3 regions of the Alteromonas sp. WD8-37 genome follow, and region 2 is predicted to be linked to each of the others. Evidence: predicted binding sites of a transcription regulator. Region 2 holds the regulator's gene; each other region holds the start of a gene.
What was found. Region 2 encodes sigma-54, which starts transcription at its own class of promoters, with help from an activator protein. Its sites were predicted from a motif close to GTTGGCACGNNNNTNGNNT; they were not measured.
Positions count from the first base shown of each region.

Region 1: the regulator sigma-54 is predicted to act here: its motif matches at 2,766-2,784, upstream of glnA (glutamate--ammonia ligase).
Region 3: the regulator sigma-54 is predicted to act here: its motif matches at 2,258-2,276, upstream of ACTUJZ_RS04675 (DUF1328 domain-containing protein).

Region 1 covers NZ_JBUZOV010000006.1:149,056-154,220, reverse strand. The annotation lists gene ACTUJZ_RS13635 (response regulator) at 44-418, opposite strand; gene typA (translational GTPase TypA) at 554-2,392, opposite strand; gene glnA (glutamate--ammonia ligase) at 2,852-4,261, shown strand; gene ACTUJZ_RS13620 (DUF4124 domain-containing protein) at 4,362-4,976, shown strand; gene glnL (nitrogen regulation protein NR(II)) at 5,084-5,165, shown strand, end outside.
Region 2 covers NZ_JBUZOV010000002.1:225,826-230,990, reverse strand. The annotation lists gene lptC (LPS export ABC transporter periplasmic protein LptC) at 1-33, shown strand, start outside; gene lptA (lipopolysaccharide transport periplasmic protein LptA) at 2-583, shown strand; gene lptB (LPS export ABC transporter ATP-binding protein) at 589-1,314, shown strand; gene ACTUJZ_RS06455 (RNA polymerase factor sigma-54) at 1,391-2,869, shown strand; gene hpf (ribosome hibernation promoting factor) at 2,906-3,193, shown strand; gene ptsN (PTS IIA-like nitrogen regulatory protein PtsN) at 3,202-3,645, shown strand; gene rapZ (RNase adapter RapZ) at 3,685-4,533, shown strand; gene ACTUJZ_RS06435 (HPr family phosphocarrier protein) at 4,530-4,802, shown strand; gene mgtE (magnesium transporter) at 4,880-5,165, shown strand, end outside.
Region 3 covers NZ_JBUZOV010000001.1:1,050,921-1,056,085, reverse strand. The annotation lists gene ACTUJZ_RS04685 (efflux RND transporter permease subunit) at 1-1,529, shown strand, start outside; gene ACTUJZ_RS04680 (hypothetical protein) at 1,789-2,016, opposite strand; gene ACTUJZ_RS04675 (DUF1328 domain-containing protein) at 2,040-2,216, opposite strand; gene yfbR (5'-deoxynucleotidase) at 2,446-3,093, shown strand; gene ACTUJZ_RS04665 (DUF2383 domain-containing protein) at 3,111-3,551, opposite strand; gene ACTUJZ_RS04660 (CC0125/CC1285 family lipoprotein) at 3,788-4,363, opposite strand; gene ACTUJZ_RS04655 (hypothetical protein) at 4,373-4,624, opposite strand; gene ACTUJZ_RS04650 (hypothetical protein) at 4,627-5,118, opposite strand; gene ACTUJZ_RS04645 (DUF883 domain-containing protein) at 5,134-5,165, opposite strand, start outside.

The DNA of each region.
Region 1 (5,165 bases), on a different contig from region 2:
AACGAATATAACTTAAGTGAGGCGCTTGCAGGGGGCTACAGGCCTACGCCATAGCTTTTTTAACCGTATTGATGAGATTCTCCGCGCGAAAAGGTTTGGCCATAAACTGGGTTGCGCCGAGGCGCTTGGCCTTGAGTACGGTCTCGCGGGTGGCATCACTGGTAAGCATGATAAACGGGATTTCCCAGCCTCGTTTGCGGCACAATTCAAGAAGGGATAAGCCATCATAGCCGGGCATGATTTGATCGCTGATCACCAGTGTGATTGCATTATCATCCTGTTTAAGCAAAAAATCCCGAGCCAGGCGGCTACTATTGAAAGGAAATACCTGGGCATCAAAATGATCTTCTATTGCCAGGCAAATTAATTCCTGGGTAATGATATCGTCGTCCACTACGACTACTGACCATTGCGACATTGGTCAACCATCCGTTTTACTGGTCTAGGCTTAAGCTTAACGTCATTTCGCAAGATGTCCAACATAGTTTGGTGAAATGACAGGCAAAAAAAACGCCGGCCTAAGCCAGCGTTTTTTGTCTGCTACCGTTTAAGGTTAGCCTTTTTTGCCTTCCCGTGACGCGCGCTTACGCTCGTTCTCGGTTAAGAAGCGCTTACGAATCCGAATGCTTTCTGGGGTTACTTCCACCAGTTCGTCGTCATCGATAAATTCCAGCGCCTGTTCCAGTGACATCACAATGGGTGGCACCAGATTTTGTGCTTCGTCAGTACCTGAGGCACGGACGTTAGTCAGCTGCTTACCTTTTAGGGCATTCACCGTCAAATCGTTATCACGGCTGTGGATACCGATAACCATACCTTCATACACATCCACACCGTGGCCGATAAACAAACGGCCGCGCTCTTGCAGATTAAACAGCGCGTTGGTCAGGGCCTTACCTGGCGCGTTAGCAATCAGTACGCCATTTTTACGCTGGCCAATTTTGCCGCCTTTGTACGGACCATAATGGTCGAATGTGTGGTACAGCAGACCAGAACCAGAGGTCAGCGTCATAAACTCAGTCTGGAAGCCAATCAAGCCACGGCTTGGAATGACAAAGTCCATGCGCACACGGCCTTTGCCATCCGGTGACATGTTGGTCAGCTCAGCTTTACGGTAGCCTAACTGCTCCATGACCGAGCCCTGATCTTCTTCTTCACAGTCGATGGTCAGTGTTTCAAACGGCTCTTCGATATTGCCGTTTTCGTCTTCTTTGAGGATTACTTCCGGGCGCGATACCGCCAGTTCGTAACCTTCACGACGCATGTTTTCAATCAGGATACCCAGGTGCAGTTCACCACGGCCTGATACACGGAACTTGTCCGGGTTTTCTGTTTCTTCAACCCGCAGTGCCACGTTGTGTACCAGCTCGTCTTTCAGACGGTCCAGAATATTACGCGAGGTAACATATTTTCCTTCACGGCCAGAAAACGGCGAAGTATTAACCTGGAAGGTCATGGTAACGGTAGGTTCGTCAACCGTCAGCGCCGGCAGTGGTTCAACTGCGTTTACATCACATACGGTGTCAGAAATTTTCAGCTCGCCTAAGCCGCTGATAGCAATGATATCACCAGCATTGGCTTCGCTGGCTTCCTGGCGGTCCAGACCCAGGTAGGTCAGTACCTGGCCCACTTTACCATTGCGCTTTTCGCCTTCGGCATTAACGATAGTAACCTGCTGACCCGACTTCACCCGGCCACGCTTGATACGACCTACACCGATAACCCCTACATAGGAGTTATAGTCCAGCTGCGAAATCTGCATCTGGAACGGGCCGTCTGGGTCCGTGTTTGGCGCTTCAACCTGATTCACAATCATTTCAAACAGGGGTGTCATGTCAGTGCCGGTCACTTCAGCATCATTTGACGCCCAGCCATTTAAGGCAGACGCATACACCACCTGGAAGTCCAGCTGGTCATCAGTAGCACCCAGATTGTCAAACAAATCAAACACCTGATCCATCACCCAGTCAGGGCGTGCGCCAGGCTTGTCGATTTTGTTGATTACCACGATAGGCTTGAGGCCCTGGGCAAAGGCTTTTTGCGTCACAAAGCGAGTTTGTGGCATCGGACCTTCCTGCGCATCAACCAACAGCAGTACAGAGTCTGCCATCGACATAACCCGCTCTACTTCACCGCCAAAGTCGGCGTGTCCGGGAGTGTCGACGATATTAATGTGATAATCCTGCCAGTTGATGGCGGTATTTTTGGCCAGGATAGTAATGCCGCGTTCTTTCTCGATGTCATTCGAGTCCATAACACGTTCCTGGGCTTCACCGCGGCTCTCCAGCGTACCGGATTGCTGTAGCAGCTTATCAACCAGGGTGGTTTTACCGTGGTCAACGTGCGCGATGATCGCAATGTTTCTTAACTTTGAAATATCGTAACTGTTCATTAACTAAGAGCCTGTATTACCTTGCCCGGTGCAACTATGTCTGACCGGTTATGGATTGGAAAATTGTTGCAGAGGAGAAAATTTGCGCGGATTGTACAGAAATTCCTGGCCGTTTGCGCCTCTTTTTTCGCTTATTTTATTTTTGCGCAGTAATCTTAATCAGCGTAGCTACTGTATGTACGCCTGCACGGGCAGCGCACCGCACTTGCCAGGGCAGGCACTAGGGCCTGATAGTCCTGCCAAAACGCCAAGCGGGTGCTGTTCACCAGCTGAACTGCACTACAAAGAAGCAGCGCTGCACTAAAATCGTGCAAATTATGCAGTACGGTGCACGATTATGTGCTGCGATGGCGCATTGTAGCGCTAACTGCCAGATGGCACGAATATCGCTTCTAAAAATTCACCTGACAGGGACGCTGCGAACGCCCTGCATTTTTACATCAATACCTGGAGGACACGATGTCAATAGAAAAGGCATTAGAGCTGATTCAAGAATGTGAAGCCAAATTTGTCGATTTACGCTTCACCGATACAAAAGGTAAAGAACAACACGTCTCTATCCCTGCGGCGTTGGTTGACGAAGAGTTTTTCGAAGAAGGGAAAATGTTCGACGGTTCTTCAATCAGCGGCTGGAAAGGTATCAACGAATCTGACATGGTCTTGATGCCCGACTCCACCTCTGTGGTAATAGACCCGTTTGCCGAAGAAACCCAGGTAAATGTGCGGTGTGATATCGTTGATCCAACAACGCTGGAAGGCTATGAGCGTGACCCTCGTTCTGTAGCCCGCCGTGCTGAAGACTTCCTGCGCTCTACCGGCATCGGTGATACAGCCTTCTTTGGCCCTGAGCCAGAATTCTTCCTGTTTGACGATGTGCGTTTTCACACCGACATGAGCGGCTCGTTCTATAAGATCGATTCGGCTGAAGCCAAATGGAACTCAGGCGCTGATTTTGAAGGCGGTAACCTGGCGCACCGTCCGGGAGTAAAAGGCGGTTACTTCCCGGTACCACCAGTAGACTCTGCCCACGACACCCGTGCAGCTATGTGTCTGGTGATGGAAGAAATGGGCCTGAAAATCGAAGCGCATCACCATGAAGTGGCCACTGCCGGGCAAAACGAAATTGCCTGTGAGTTCAACACTCTGGTGAAAAAAGCCGATGAGCTGCAAATCTACAAGTATGTTGTGCACAATGTGGCCCATGCCTATGGCCAGACTGCCACCTTTATGCCTAAGCCGCTGGTAGGCGATAACGGCTCTGGTATGCACGTGCATATGTCGATTGCCAAAGAGGGTAAAAACGTCTTTGCCGGTGACAAATATGCTGGTCTGTCTGAAGAAGCGCTGTATTACATTGGCGGTATCATCAAACACGCCCGTGCGATCAACGCCTTTACCAATGCGTCAACTAACTCGTACAAGCGTCTGGTCCCAGGCTTTGAAGCCCCGGTCATGCTGGCCTACTCTGCCCGTAACCGTTCTGCGTCAATCCGTATCCCGCATGTATCGAGCGATAAAGCGCGCCGCATCGAGGTTCGTTTCCCAGACCCGACTGCTAACCCATACCTGGCCTTTACCGCCATGCTGATGGCCGGTATTGATGGCATTAAGAACAAGATCCACCCTGGCGATGCCATGGACAAAGACTTGTACGACCTGCCACCAGAAGAAGCCAAGGATATCCCCACCGTAGCCAGCTCGCTGGAAATGGCGCTGGAAGCGTTGGATAACGACCGTGAATTCTTAAAAGCCGGCGGTGTTATGTCTGATGACATGATTGATGCTTACATTGGCCTGAAAGAAGAAGAAGTCACGCGCCTGCGCATGACCACGCATCCGATTGAATTTGATATGTACTACAGCGTATAAGCTGGTAGCGAATAACAATCAAGCCCACATTTTTGTGGGCTTTTTTTTTGCCACTGCGACATACTAAAAGAAACCACGCTTGTTGTTAGCGAGATTGCTTATGAATATGCCGACCTTGTTTACCCACAGTTCACGATGGATGCTCTTAATCGGCTTGCTGTTTACCGCAGGCCTGGCCAGCGCGCAAGACACGCTGACTGCCAGCGGCGAGACCCGCCAGCCGGCCCCGGCGGACGCGGGCAACCCGGTGTACAAAATCGAACGTGACGATGGCTCGGTCTTGTTCACCGACACCCCGGCACCGAATAGCCAGCCGATTACCTTAAATGCTAATACCGCCAATGTTGCTGCAGCGCTGCCAACCCCGACAGCCCCCACCACGGCTGCCCCGGGCGGCGATACCAAACAGATAACCTACAAATTAGCCATTTTACAGCCGGCCCCGGAAGCCACCATTCGCAGCAATCGCGGGCAACTTAAGGTGGTGGCGCAGGCCAGCCCGGCCAACGCAGGGCGATTGCAGGTTGTGATTGACGGCAAGGTAATGGGCACCAGTCGCACCGGCCAATTTGCGTTATCCGGCATTCACCGTGGCGCGCACCAGTTGCAAGTTCGGCTAATCGATAATAAGGGCAAGACTCTTGCATCGTCTGCTCAACAGACCTTTTTTATGCACCAGGCATCGGCGTTGATCAACCCACCGGCCGGCCAGTAGGCCCCACACCCCACGGGTCAGGCTGGTATTGCGGTCCGGCCCGAGTATCACCGACCGATTGCTTGCGCTATAATGCACCAAACTGGTGCAAAGGAGATTTGCCAAGCATGCATGATAGTGCCCCTTCCCCGCTTAATTTGCTGGACAATATGAATACCGCGCTGGTAATGGTGGATGACAAGCTGGTTA
Region 2 (5,165 bases):
CATGTACAAACTGTTTACTCTACTGGCCGCTAGTGCAGTGGCCCTGGCGTTGAGCAGCCCTGCTGCCTATGCCGGCTCCGCCGATTTTCAAAAACCCATTGCGGTGGACGCCCGCACGCAGTCGATGGACGGCAAAAACAAGATCACGCGGTTTAAAGGCAATGTGGTCATTACCCAGGGGTCGCTGACCATCCAGGCCGATGAGGTCGAGGTGAATGCACAGCAGGGACAAGGCCGTGAAATTATGATTGCCCGCGGTAATCCGGCCACCTATTCGCAAACCATGGATGATGGCAGCAAGGTGCAGGCCCAGGCCAATGAACTGCGTTATGAAGTCGATAAGCGCACTATCTCTATGTCAGGCAATGCTCAGATCCGCCAGAACACCAGTATGGTGCAGGGCGACACCATCACCTATGACATGGTTAAAGAGCAATTGCTGGCAACCAGCAGCTCTGATGATAAAGAAAGCCGGGTCAAGACAATCTTTCGTCCCAATGCCGTAAAACAGCTTAGCGATGGGCAAAAAAAGGCTGCTGAGGACAAACAAGACAACTCACAATCGCGCAGTAAAGGTAACTAACAACTATGGCAACATTGACAGCCTCCAATCTGGCCAAGGCATATAAATCCCGCCAGGTGGTGACCGATGTCAGCCTAGCGGTCTCGACCGGTCAAATCGTTGGTCTGCTGGGCCCGAACGGGGCCGGTAAAACCACAACCTTTTACATGATTGTGGGTCTGGTGCCGCTGGATAAAGGCAAAATTGCCATTGATGAGCATGAGCTGACTCACCAGCCGATGCACGAACGCGCTCGCAAGGGTATTGGGTATCTGCCGCAGGAAGCGTCGATTTTTCGCAAACTGACCGTGCTTGAAAATATCATGGCCATTTTGGAAACCCGTAAAGATTTGTCGGCCGACAAACGTGAAGAAGAAGCCGATGCGCTACTTGATGAATTCAATATCAACCATATACGTAATAGTACAGGGATGAGTTTGTCAGGCGGGGAGCGACGCCGGGTAGAGATTGCCCGCGCGCTGGCCGCCGACCCACAGTTTATCTTACTGGATGAACCCTTTGCCGGTGTTGACCCTATATCAGTAAACGACATTAAAAAAATTATTCAGCATTTGCGTGACCGCGGTATCGGTATTTTGATCACTGATCATAATGTGCGCGAAACCCTCGATGTCTGTGAAGAAGCGTATATCGTTAGTCATGGTGAGCTAATTGCCCAGGGCAGTGCTGAACAAGTATTAAGCAACCAGAAAGTACGGGATGTATACCTGGGTGAACAATTCAGGCTATAGTTTAAGCAAACACTGTTGTTAGCCGCATCTGTCACCTTTTTTGTAAACGCGTACCAGAATTTTAAATAAGACGTAGATGAAACCATCTTTACAGCTAAAATTTAGTCAACAGTTAACCATGACGCCGCAATTGCAGCAGGCTATCAAGTTGTTGCAACTGTCGACGTTGGATCTGCAACAGGAAATTCAGGAAGCGCTTGATTCCAATCCGTTACTGGAAGTGGATGAGTCTGGCGATAACGAGGTCAGCGAAAAGAATAACCTCGATAGCGACAGTGACGGGGCCGATGCCACCGCCAGTACGTCAGACAATTTAGACTCTGGCGAAGCGCTGGAAAAAAACGATTTACCTGATGAGTTGCCCATCGACAGCACCTGGGACGAATACTATTCGGCCTCGTCGGCGCCTGCGCCCGGCCCCAGTAATGATGAAGACCAAGTGTTTCAGGGCGAAACCACCGAAAATATTCAGGACCACCTGCTGTGGCAGATGCGTCTGACCCATTTTTCAGACACCGACCGGGCGATTGCCACCGCTATCATCGACTCCATTGACGAGTCGGGTTACCTGACCGTGACTGTTGACGACATTCTACAAAGCGTCAACGATGAAGACATGGAAGAGCTGGTGGAAGCCGATGAGGTGGAATGTGTGCTTAAACGCATTCAGATGTTTGACCCCATTGGCTCTGGCTCACGTACGCCGCAGGAATGTCTGCTGGTGCAATTAAAGCAGTTTGCTCCAGACACCCCATGGGTAGCCGAAGCCACCATGCTACTGCAGGAATATTCGGATTTATTAGGCAGCAAAGATTACCGTACCCTGATGCGCAAGACCCGTTTGAAAGAAGACCAGTTGCGTGAAGCCATGCGGTTGCTGCAAACCCTAAATCCACGCCCGGGTAGCGCGCTGGTGACCAAAGAGCCTGAATATGTCATTCCCGATGTGTCAGTAAGCAAAAAAAATGGGCGCTGGAATGTGGAACTAAACCCGGACAGCCTGCCCAAATTAAGTGTAAATCAGCAATATGCCGCAATGAGCCGGCGCGCGCGTAATAGCAGCGACTCGCAGTTTATTCGTTCGCATATGCAGGAAGCCAAGTGGTTTATCAAAAGCTTAGAATCGCGCAATGAAACCCTTTTGAAAGTGGCCAATTGTATTGTGCAGCAGCAGATGGCGTTTTTTGAGCACGGCCCGGAAATGATGAAGCCAATGGTGCTTAATGATGTGGCCGAGATGGTCGATATGCACGAGTCCACCATTTCACGTGTTACCACGCAAAAATACATGCACACGCCGCGCGGTATTTTTGAGCTGAAGTACTTTTTCTCCAGCCATGTAGCTACAGAATCCGGCGGGGAATGTTCTTCCACTGCGATTCGTGCTTTAATCAAAAAACTGGTGGCCGCTGAGACCCCCAGCAAACCGTTAAGCGACAGCAAAATTGCGACATTGTTGGCCGAGCAAGGCATTAAAGTTGCCCGGCGGACAATTGCAAAATACCGGGAGTCGTTATCGATTCCCCCGTCTAACCAACGCAAGAGCCTTATCTAGCAGTAAAGGCGAGCTTCACAATAAGGAAGACGAAATATGCAAATAAACCTTACTGGTCATCATGTTGAGATCACTGATTCTTTGCGTAACTATGTCGATTCAAAATTTAGTAAGCTGGAACGCCATTTTGACCACATTTCTAATGTGCATGTCATTTTGAATGTTGAAAAATTGACACAAAAAGCTGAAGCTACGGTTCATTTAAGCGGTGCAGAGGTATTTGCATCGTCCGAGAATACGGATATGTATGCCGCCATTGACAGTATGATTGATAAGCTCGACCGCCAGGTTATCAAGCATAAGGAAAAACTGAAAAAACACTAATGTCTGGTATGGATATTCAAACCCTTGTCAGCCTGGACCGCACAAAATGTGCGGTCCAGTGCAATAGTAAGAAACGGATTCTGGAGATCATCAGCGACATCGCTGCCCAGAACAATCCTGAGATCGAGCAAGGTACTGTGCTCTCCAGTTTGCTCAACCGTGAGCGCATGGGTAGCACCGGCATCGGTAATGGTATTGCCCTGCCCCACGGCCGCCTGCCAGGCTTAGACCGCGTTATCGCCATTGTGGTAACCAGTGAGCCAGCCATCGACTTTGATGCCATCGACAATAAGCCGGTGGATATCTTTTTTACCCTGCTGGTTCCTGAAGAACAAACCGAAGGACATCTGCAAACGCTGGCCATGGTGGCCGGTAAACTAAATGATAAAGAAACCGTAAAAGCCATTCGCCGCGCTGCCACCAGTGATGATATAGTCACAGCACTACAATAAATCACAGCATCCTAGTTGCATACGGCAGGGAGACACGCGTTGAAACTTATCATCATCAGTGGCCGTTCTGGTTCAGGTAAATCGGTGGCGCTGCGGGCGCTGGAAGATTTAGGCTATTACTGTGTCGATAATATCCCGGTCAATTTATTGCCTGCGCTGACCCATTCGGTGTCTGAAGAATATGATCAGGTCGCGGTCAGCATTGATGTGCGTAACCTGCCCAAAGATCCCAATGAACTGGTGGAAATCCTCGATTATTTGCCCGAATCCTGGGGCATGACCGTGGTGTATATCGATGCCAGCGACGATATCCTGGTAAAACGGTTTAGTGAAACCCGCCGCTTGCACCCGCTGGCTAAGATGAATAAATCGCTGGCCGATGCTATTCACACCGAACGCGAGCTGCTGGCGCCGATTGCCGAACGCGCTGATTTGTACATTGATACCGACTCGCTGTCTATCCACCAACTGGCCGAACTGATTCGGGAGCGGATCCTGGGCAAAAAAAGCTCGCGGCTGGTAATGGTGTTTGAATCGTTCGGCTTTAAGCATGGTATCCCTAAAGATGCCGACTATGTCTTTGACGCGCGGTTTTTACCTAATCCCCACTGGGAACCGGATCTGAAACATCTGACTGGCCTGGACGGCCCGGTGGAAGTCTTTTTAGGCTCGCAACCCATGGTAACCAAGTTTATCTGGCAAATCCAAAATCTGATCACCACCTGGCTGCCTCACCTAGAACGTAATAATCGCAGTTATGTCACCATTGCCATTGGCTGCACCGGTGGTCAGCACCGTTCAGTGTTTGTGGCTCAGACCCTGGCCAAAACCTTTCGTGATATTCATCCGGATGTACAGATCCGGCATCGGGAGCTGGCAAAACAATGAAAATAGAAAAGCAACTGACCATTGTTAATAAACTGGGCCTCCATGCCCGCGCCGCCACGCAGCTGGTGTCTTTGGCCAATCAGTTTGATGCTCACATCACCCTGGTCAAAAGCGATAAAACCGCCGATGCCAACAGTGTGCTGGGGCTGATGATGCTGGAAAGTCACCAGGGCGAGCAGGTTACCGTGATCAGTGATGGCCCGGATGCCGAAGCAGCCATGCAGGCCATTGAATCATTGATTGCCGGACGGTTTAACGAAGACGAATAAGTTCGGCACACGCCGCCGGCCATAAGCTGGCGCACAGCATCTTTCAGCGACCCTTTTTATTTCGGACCCGACACACTGTGGCAGAAGCACTGGAATCAAAATTTGCACAAAGTCAGCTGCGTACCTTAAACGCAGCGCTTTCGGCCGGGCGCTTTGTGGCGGTACGCAAAATGCTGCACGAGCTGCCACCATCGGATGTGGCTCTGGTACTGGAGTCCAGCCCCACCAAAACCCGTGATGAGCTATGGGAGCTGATTGACGGCGATTTGCACGGCGATATCCTAGAAGAACTCTCCGAAGATGTACGTAACGGCATCATCACCAAGATGGCGCCGGTCAGCGTGGTGGACGCGCTGGAAGAAA
Region 3 (5,165 bases), on a different contig from region 2:
ACATGCGTACCACAGTGATCTCAGCTAACTTTATTGCCTTGCAGCTAATTCTTACTCTGGCGGTCATGATCCATTTAATCGGCGCATATCGACAGCACAGCCGCGAAACGCCAAACTCTAGCCAGCATGAGCGCATCATCGCCACCCTGGATGAAAAACTCAGCCCTTGCTTTTTTGCCACCCTTACTACCTCTGTGGGATTTGGCTCACTGATCTTTAGCGGCCTGCAGCCGGTAGTCGATTTTGGCTATATGATGCTTAGCGCCATGGTCATCACTATGGTGGTCAGCCTTCTGTTGTTTCCTGCAGTGCTGGCGCTGTTACCTGCACGGCGTGAATCGGGCGAGTATGCCTTTATCACCCGATTACTGGATGGGCTGCGCCGGTTAAATTTGCGCGCGCCTAAGACTGTTATTGTGGTAATGGCCCTGGTATTTGTGGGGCTGGCTACCGGCATCAGCCGGCTCAATGTGGAAAATTCCTTTATCGACTATTTTGCCAATGACACGCAGGTGTATCAGGAACTGGCATTTATTGACCAGCAATTTGGCGGGTCTACCCCGTTAGATATCATTCTGGATGTGGCTGAGGTCAATGATAATGACCAACTGGTGCTTACCGCCAATGCGGTCAATCAACTGCAGTTAGTGCAGGCCGCGGTAAATGCCTTTGAAGCAACCGGCAGTGTGACGTCGGTGGCCAATTTTACGCAACTGGCGAAGCAACTTAACGACAATAAACCGTTAACCGAGTATGAGCTGACCACCATCTATCGGTTGCTGGATGAAAAAGTGGTGGACCAGCTAGTAGGCTCGTATTTTTCTGCTGAAAATGAACAATTGCGCATTGCGGTGCGCATTCAGGATACCACTGAAGGTTTGCGGCGCGATGAGCTGATGAAAAACCTACGGCAGGACCTGCAGACAGTGGGAGTGGCACCCGATGACGTCATGCTGACCAATTTATTTGTGCTGTATCAGGATATTTTGAGCCGCTTGTTTGATTCGCAGATCACGACCTTGGGGATTGTGTATGCTGTGCTCGGACTTGTATTGCTGGCAATTTTTCGCTCGCTGAAGGTGGCGTTAATTGCATTGGTGCCAAACATCTTAACCACCCTGGGCATTTTGGGTGTGATTGGCTGGCTGAATATCCCGTTAGATATTATGACCATCACCATTGCAGCCATTGCCATGGGCATTGCGGTGGATGATACCATCCACTTCTTACACGCCTATTTGCGGGGCCGAACAACCGGTAAAGGCAGTTCGCCCGCCGCACGGGCCAGTGAATCTGCGTTTGGTCATACCGGGTTGGCGCTGATGGTCACCACCACCATCATTGCGGTAGGCTTCTCACTGTTCGGATTTTCAGATTTTGTGCCCAGCGTGAATTTTGGCCTTCTTACCGCCTCGGCTATGGTTTTTGCACTTGTCACCGACGTCACCTTACTGCCCGCCTTGCTTAACTGGTTGGTAGCCGATTCCAGCGACGATGCCAGTGAAGCGGACCAGGCACCAGCGAACTAGATTGAAACTTTACTCGCGAAGTGGGTGGCCAGTGATAGCAGATGGGTGTCCAGTGATAGCAGATGGGTGTCCAGTGATAGCAGGTGGGTGTCCAGTGATAGCAGATGGGTGTCCAGTAATAGCAGATGTGTGTCCAGTAATAGCTGGTGGGTGTCCAGTGATAGCAGGTGGGCCCAGTAATAGCTGGTGGGTGTCCAGTGACGGCAATAAGATCAAAAAAGCCCGGCGCGGGGCCGGGCTTTTTGATTAAAGGAAGCTATTAGCAGTCTTTATCTTCTGCATCCATTCCTTCTTTGACGTCTTCACAGGCATCTTCAACCGCGTTGCCTGCTTCGTCCATTGAGTCTTCCATTTTCTCGCTGGCTTCTGACATGGTTTCATCCAGCTCTTCACCCGCGTTTTCGGCACCGCCGTCATCGCATGCGGCGACAGACATAGCAAAGCCTGCAATAAATAGGGTTTTTAGCAGATTTTTGTACGACAACATAGTCCTTGCTCCTTACAGGTTATTTATACTTTCGGCGATTTGCCGCGTAATGCATTAGCAATCAGTGAGATCACCAATAGCGCTACAAAAACAAAAAACAAAAATTGGGCAATGCCTGTTGCTGCGCCAGCAATGCCACCGAAGCCAAAAACTGCTGCAATAATGGCAATAATGAAAAATGTAATAGCCCAACCTAGCATGAATTTATCCTCGTTTTGTTTCCATAAAGTCGAAGTAACTAATGCTCAAATTGTGCCAAATCGCAAAGTGCTGATAATTAAAGAAAAAACTGTAAAGGATTAGGGGTTCTTACAATTCTTTCATCACTCTTACAAGCGCTCCTGCACTTTTTACATGAAAACTCTCAAATTTGTTCAGGCTAGCTGAAGATTGATGAGGTGACTGCTACACTGAGCACTTTCGCGTGCTATGAGAAATGAGATGAAAGCCAAATCTGCGTTTATCGGCCTGATGCAACGGGCCCGCAATGTCAAAAGGTGGCCTCTGATGGCCCAGTTTCAGGAAGAAATGCTCTCTACCCATGTTTATGAAGCGTCGGTCATCGCACACATGCTGGGTGCGATTGCTGCCGATGTTTACGGGCAGGATGTAAGTCCTGACCGGGTGGCTGCCATGGCTATTTTTCATGAGGGCAGTGAAATTGCGGGTATGAGTGATATACCAAGCCCGGTCAAGTATCACGATCCGGCTACTACTGCAGCCATCAAAAAGCTTGAGCATCGATTTGAGGGAATGCTCTTACAAACGTTGCCAGAGCCGCTGAGACAGCGCTATGAACCCTTGATTCAACAGGATAAAGAAGATATTCATGTGCGCCTTGCCAAAGCCGCAGATATTTTGTGTGCTTACCTAAAATGTGACTATGAAATGTCGAAATCCAACAATGAGTTTGCCAACGCACTGGAGGAGATGGAGTTGCAATTAACTAAATATCGGGAAATGCATGAAGCTGTAGAATATTTTTGTCAGGTCTTTTTAGAAGGGGCAACCGGGACGCTGGACGAGCAAACCCGGGATCTGGACTGGGTAGAAAATGCCAACAAGATACATCTGTAGCTAGCCGAGCAGGCTAGCTAACAGGCGTGAGCACGTTGTAGCGAGCGCATTTCATCCAGGCATTGTTGCATGCGGCTACGGATGCAACGCAATTCACAGGCAAAAGCCTGAGGGGGTTGCTCATCCAGCGCATCATCAATCAATGTCAGAATTTTATATTCAACTGTGTGTAATTGATCAGTAAAAGCTGGGTCGTTAGTAGCAGAAAGGTTTTTGGTCAGATCGGTATACATCTTTCGTAGCCCGACAGTCCAGTCTGTTTGGTCACTGTGCTCTTGTTGCACGTGCGGTTGTAAAGTTTTAACAGCCTGTTGTTTTTCTTCCAGCATGCGATGAAAAATGGCGCGCGTGGCCGCCCCCTGAACCTGGGCGATACCGCGCTGATAAAACCCAATGCCACTGTTCAACACCTTGATGATGTCAGCGACTTTATCAGCGTTAGGAGGAATTTGATTCACATTGTTCTCCTTACAAAAGGCCATTTACGATTAACACAATCTATGACAGAGGTAATGCAGACTTTATTCCAAAGGTATGCATAAAAAAACCTGAATATTAAAAATTAAACCTAATTAAAACAAACGATTAGCGAAGCAGGTGAGGCAAGTACAGAAGCAGGATCGAAACAGTCAGAAGGTGCTGGGAAGAATTTGCCAGCCTTATGTAAAAGCGAAACAACTGCAACGCCGTCGCGCTACAGTTCCAGAGATTCTGGCAAGCGCTGCAAAAGCTCTGCAACATTAAACGCATTTTGCCCGGTGCTGACCTGACTATCGCCCATGCGCACCACAATCGAATAATAGACATCCTTGGCACGTGCTTCTTCAGTGCGTAAGTCAGCATCACTAGGCTCAAAGGGCTGGGCCACTTCATTGCAGCCTGACATGGTGCATTGTTCTTCCTTAAGCACCGGCGGCAGGGTGTTTTTGCTTTCGCGTACAATTCGCTGGGTCTTGTTCACTTTTCTCTCGATGTCAGTTTTGACTATCGACACCCAGTCATATCCCTGTTCGTTGGCTAGTTGAGCTGCGCGTAACAAGGTGTATTCCTGAACGCGATCCGCGGGGGTGGTTTCGGTCGCTTTAAACATGACCCGGTACTGGCTATCTGCCAATTCCATACTGGAATAACCATAGGCATCGGCCGATTTGGCCGGTTTGAATGGGGTTGCTTCGGTTGAGGTAAAACTGGAGCAACCGCCAAGGCTTGCGGTGAGAATTAACGTAGCGAGTAACGCCTGGATAGGGCGGGGGGAACGCCGTGCCGGCATAATAAATCCTTATGTCACAAAATGAAAAAAGGCCGTCCGTAAAAATGAAATCAATGCGTGCTTACGCTTCGATTTAGGGTTACTGGTTGTGGCACCCTTGAATGCACCCACCGCAAAGACACTCATCAGGACAGCAGGCTTGGCTACCATCAATCGAGTGTGATGTTTTGCCAATTGCGTGGCATGCTCGGCATTATTACGGGTGCGTGTGTAATTAAGATGTGCATCATGCACATTTTTTTTCTCGTGAGATAAAAACATGCTTAAGAGTCCTGTTCTCGGTCGACACCGGCCTGTCCGGTAATCGCACGCCAGATGGGCATTACTGTGATACGTTTATACCCCTCCAACACTGCCTTAACACAAACAGCGATAATCGCTCCGTTTAGTACCAGCAAAATCAGAGTGGTCACCAACAGTGGCAAGCCCGCGCGATCCATCGCTACACCCAATGCTGCATTGATAATAACCCAACAAATGCAGCTTAAAACAAATGCGCCGCCCAGCCCTATGCAGGTGACGATCAGTGATTTTTTCGCCAACGCTGTTTCTGCAGCAACAACTTCCGACAGTGCTGTCCACTGGGTACGCTTAGCAGAAAACATTTCCTTCAAGGCATCAATGGTGTCACTTAAGGTGGTGTCTTCGTAGGCGGAAGGCTCGGTTACACACGCCAGAACCCAACCAGAATCTCTGGTTGGGCCTAGTGAAACAGGCCCATGGGGCCTGAATGATGCGGTAGAAAAATCAACCATCTGCTGCCACCGCAATTATTTTTTGCGGAGCAGAGACGTTACTAACA